DNA from 2 places in the Clostridium sp. DJ247 genome. Region 2 is predicted to be linked to the other one. Evidence: riboswitches for the same ligand, from Rfam matches in the RefSeq annotation. Region 2 holds a riboswitch; the other holds the start of a gene.
What was found. Region 2 has a riboswitch for ZMP and ZTP ahead of HGI79_RS16265 (pyruvate formate lyase family protein). Riboswitches for the same ligand answer to the same signal wherever they lie in the genome.
Positions count from the first base shown of each region.

Region 1: linked by a shared signal. The riboswitch ahead of HGI79_RS02255 (phosphoribosylaminoimidazolecarboxamide formyltransferase) and the one ahead of HGI79_RS16265 (pyruvate formate lyase family protein) in region 2 are both predicted to bind ZMP and ZTP.

Region 1 covers NZ_JABAIW010000003.1:93,716-96,214, forward strand. Annotated here, with positions in the region: partial or broken gene HGI79_RS02250 (response regulator) at 177-572, shown strand; ZMP/ZTP riboswitch at 810-891, shown strand; gene HGI79_RS02255 (phosphoribosylaminoimidazolecarboxamide formyltransferase) at 944-2,113, shown strand.
Region 2 covers NZ_JABAIW010000043.1:42,514-45,012, reverse strand. Annotated here, with positions in the region: partial or broken gene HGI79_RS16265 (pyruvate formate lyase family protein) at 1-876, opposite strand, end outside; ZMP/ZTP riboswitch at 1,076-1,160, opposite strand; gene HGI79_RS16260 (hypothetical protein) at 1,412-1,588, shown strand; gene HGI79_RS16255 (VOC family protein) at 1,629-2,015, opposite strand.

The DNA.
Region 1 (2,499 bases), on a different contig from region 2:
TGATTGTTAAGACTTAAAACAATATCTATAATAGTATTTCTTTAGTGGAGGAGATAGGCTTGTTTAGTAAAATCCTATTAATTGATAAAGATGTTTTTGAAATAGAAAAAGCTGCATCAGTTTTAAAAAAGAATTACGATGTAATTACTGCTGCTAATGCATAAGATGCCCTTCAATTATTGCAAAATGAAAACATAGATATGATATTTGCTGATTTTAAAATGATTATGCCAGATGGAAAAAGTCTTTTGCTAAAAATAAAAGAAAAATTCCCTAACATTGTAAGAGTAATATTAGGTGAAAAAGAAGAAGATCCAATAGTATTTAATGCAATTAAAAGAAATATTGCTAAAACATGTATTTTAAAACCATGGGATCAAAATATTTTAGCACTTTGTGATAAGATTTTTCAGACAGAAGAAAGACTTAAGCAATTAAATTTTTTCTCTGCTTCCGATATTGTAAACTTAGATGAGCTTCCCACTATTCGTGCTAGCTATCAAAAAATAATACAGTTAATTGATAATGATAGTGAAATAGAAGATATTGCAAATGACATTTGTAAAATCTAATATATTTATAAATTTAAAGTGGTAGTTATTTAAGTTAACTACCACTTTTTATCATGAATACTTGTTATATCTATTACAGTAAACCATATCATAAACGGTGATTAATTTTAATTTAGTTCAGAATTTGATACGCTCATTTTAGATAAATTATGATATAATATAAATTGAGTAATAAAGAAACAAGAATAGGGTGTTGGAACATCCTATAGTATATAATTCTAGTTGCTTGGGCAACTAAAAAAATTATGCAACTGGCGGAAATGGAATTAACCATAGGAAGCATGATTTAAGAAAAGTATCGACCGTCTGGGTAAAATAATATTTATCCAGGCGTTTTTTGTTTTTAAAACATAATTATGGAGGTATTATTAATGAGAGAGTTTATTCTAAGGTATGGATGTAATCCACATCAAAAAACAGCTAAAATTTATCCAAAGCAAGGAAAAGTGCCATTTAAGATATTAAATGGAACTCCAGGATATATTAATTTTTTAGATGCTTTTAATTCTTGGCAATTAGTTAAAGAGTTAAAATTAGCATTAAATTTACCGGCTGCTGCTTCTTTCAAACATGTTAGTCCAGCAGGGGCAGCAGTAGGGGTTACATTAAGTAATGATTTGAAAAAATCATATTTTGTTCAAGACATTGAGTTATCTCCTGTGGCTTCTGCTTATGCAAGAGCAAGAGGTACAGATAGAATTTCATCTTTTGGTGATTGGGTTGCTATAAGTGATATCGTTGATTTACCTACAGCAACAATTTTGAGCAGATCTGTTTCAGATGGGATAATTGCTCCAGGATACACTGATGAAGCATTACAGTTATTAAAGAATAAGAAGAAAGGTAACTACTGTATAATTGAAATGGATTTTAACTATGAACCAGAAGATCTCGAAAGTAGAGATGTTTATGGAATTACATTTGAGCAAAATAGAAATAATATCTTAGTTAATTATGATATGTTGAATAATATAGTAACAAATAACAGAGAAATTCCGGAAGAAGCAAAAAGAGATTTAATTATAGCTATGATTACTCTTAAATATACTCAATCAAATTCAGTATGTTATGCTTTTGGTGGTCAGGTTATTGGGTGTGGAGCAGGACAACAATCTCGTATTCACTGTACAAGACTTGCAGGATCAAAGGCAGATATATGGTATTTAAGACAGCATCCTACTGTACTTAACTTACGTTTTAAAGAAGGTATATCACAGCCTAATATTGATAATGCTATAGATCAGTTTTTAAGAGACGATGTAACTGAAATTGAAAAAGAAAGCTGGAGTGATATTTTTGAAGAAATACCAACTCAATTAACTATAGAAGAAAAGAGAAAATGGCTTTTAACTTTGAATGGAGTCTCACTAGGTTCAGATGCATTCTTTCCATTCCGTGATAATATTGATAGAGCTGCTCAAAGTGGAGTAAAGTTTATTGTTCAACCAGGTGGTTCATTAAGAGATGATATTGTAATAGAAGCATGTAATGAATATGGTATGGTTATGACCTACTCTGGTTTAAGATTATTTCATCATTAAATTAAAATAACATTTACGGTAAATAATCAAGTTATAAGTTAACATTTTTGAAATATGAAATTGTAATGAAATAACAAAATTGCCCGTTAGGACAATTTTGTTCATTTTACTTTATATCTATTTTAATATTAATTGAAAATGGATTTGGAGCAGTAACCGTTAAAAATCCGGTGGACAACGATATAAAGAGAATTGACCAATAAACTGAGTACCGCGGGAATTGAGTATTGTACAAGCAATTTCACAATCGGCTTTTTTTCTAGTTCTTCAATCTTTTTCATTTGTATCCTTCTAATATATATATTAAAGATATTTAATATCTTTAATTAGAGCGTAAAAACCAATAGAATATGGCTGAATACGTTAAAAGATTATTCTTCACCCAT
Region 2 (2,499 bases):
TATTTCCTGAGCTTCTTCTTCTGTTATAACTCCGTTTACTAAATCTCTTTCGATGTATACATCTAAGAAAGTTGTAGTTCTTCCAAGAGACATAGCTGCTCCGTTATTTTCTTTTACTCCAGCTAAATATCCAAAGTATAAGAACTGTACTGCTTCTATTGCATTTTCTGCTGGGTTTGATATATCATAGCCATAAGATTTAGCCATTTCCTTTATTTCTTTCATGGCTCTAATCTGCATAGACACTTCTTCTCTGATTCTTATAGTCTCATCTGCTGATCCTGTTAACTCTGCTAAGTCTTTTTTCTTCTGCTCTATTAAATAATCCATTCCATAAAGAGCTATTCTTCTGTAGTCACCTATTATTCTTCCTCTACCATAAGCATCTGGCAGACCTGTTAAAAGACCTACAGTTCTAGCCTTTCTTGTACCTTCTGTGTAAGCATCAAAAACTCCTTCATTGTGAGTTTTTCTATATTTCTTAAAATTCTTTGCTATATCTTCATCCATCTTAAAGCCATATGCTTCAAGTGACTGTTCTACCATTCTGAAACCGCCAAAAGGATTCATTATTCTCTTTAGTGGAGCATCAGTTTGAAATCCTACTATAGTTTCATTTTCTCTATCTATATATCCTGGTTTAAAATTATTAATACCTGAAACTTCATTTGTTTCTACATCAATAATACCTTTTTTAATTTCTTCTATAATAAGTGCTTCTGCTTTGTCCCAAACCTTTTTTGTTTTTTCTGTTGGAGCTGCTAAAAAGCTTTTATCTCCTTCATATAAACTATAATTCTTTTGTATAAAGTCTCTTACATCTATTTCTTCTGTCCATTTTCCTTCTCTAAAACCATTCCAAGCCTTTGTACTCATAAAATATACCTCCTCAATATAAAGTGAAACTTTAATCAGATGGGGTTTTGACCCCATCTGATTCTTAGTTGAACGAATCCAGGGACGTAGCCGCTCTTTACTCCCAATTTGTAGAAGCTGGGAGTATTAGAGCGGGTAGTCATCGGATAAAAATTTAAAACCATTTATAGGAAACTCCAAAAAGCATAAGACCGCCTAGACTTTTAGCCCAGGCGGTCGGCAATTCTTACATACAGTCACACTCCCTGTGGTAAACTCCACTTCCGCCAGTTATGTGACATAATCTTTACCTAAATTATAAAAATTATTAATTAAAAATTTACATTTATATTTTATATAATAAATACAAACCTTATCTTTGTCAATATGTTTATCATAAATAATTTAAGCTTACTGCCTTTCAATACCACACATAGATTTTTTCTAAGTACATAACCTATTTTTAAAGCACTTTGAAATATGTAGATATAAAAACCAGTAGTAAAAAAAATTATTTATTATAAAAGAAGAATATAGTAAACAAGGTGGTGAGTATATGATAGAAGAACATTTATCAGACATTATAAAAGTTCAAGAAACCCATAGTCAAACTGAAGCAAATGATCTGCTTAGACAAGGCTGGAAACTTTTAAACATTTATACCACAACCTTCTCATACGAACCTAACGATCAAGCTACTATATATGTCTTAGGCAAAACTGATGATAGATAAGTTGTAGGTATATGCTAGGTTTCAGATACGAACCCCAAAATTAGGCTTCATATAATTCAATAGGAAGATCATCAGGGTCACTAAAGAATGTGAATTTTTTACCTGTATTTTCATCAACTCTAATAGGTTCTACATTTATATTCTTAGATAAAAGTTCTTCAACCGCTTCTTCTATATTGGTTACTTCAAAAGCTAAATGTCTTAAGCCTCTAGCTTCTGGATAGCTTGGTCTTTCTGGTGGATTAATGAAGGAAAACAATTCGATTATATATTGATCTCCCACCTTCAAGTCCAGTTTATATGAACTTCTTTCTTCTCTATATATTTCTCTAACTATGTCTAACCCAAGTATGTTAACATAAAAGTTTTTAGATTTTTCATAATCTGAACATATTATAGCAATATGATGAACTCTATTTAATTTCATAATATACTTTATCATCCTTTCCAATTTAATTTTATAAGCAGAATTTCAGCTACATGGGCAACTTGTTAATGATCATTATGTAAATTACTGATTATCACCAGCATGTATACACGTTAAAATATCATTTAAGCATTTAACCTCTGTATGAAACGTAGAAGTTGTTATCTCATTGATACCAATTTCTATTATAACTCACACCCATATATAAAAATAGTATAAATTTACACATATATTTCATAATATACAACATTATTAGTAACTTAAAGTGTTTATGTATAATATTATAATTATTAGAGTTTATTTATATATAGATACCCACAGCTTAAATTTAACTTATACGCAGGGATATATTGCTAATGTTGAAGTCACATTTAAATATGTTTTTATTAGTCTTAGCGAAAATTTGATAAAAATCTTAGAACTTTTGATATGGTTAAAAGCCTAAATGGCTTTTAACCAGCGACTTATCAATGGTAATTGATAA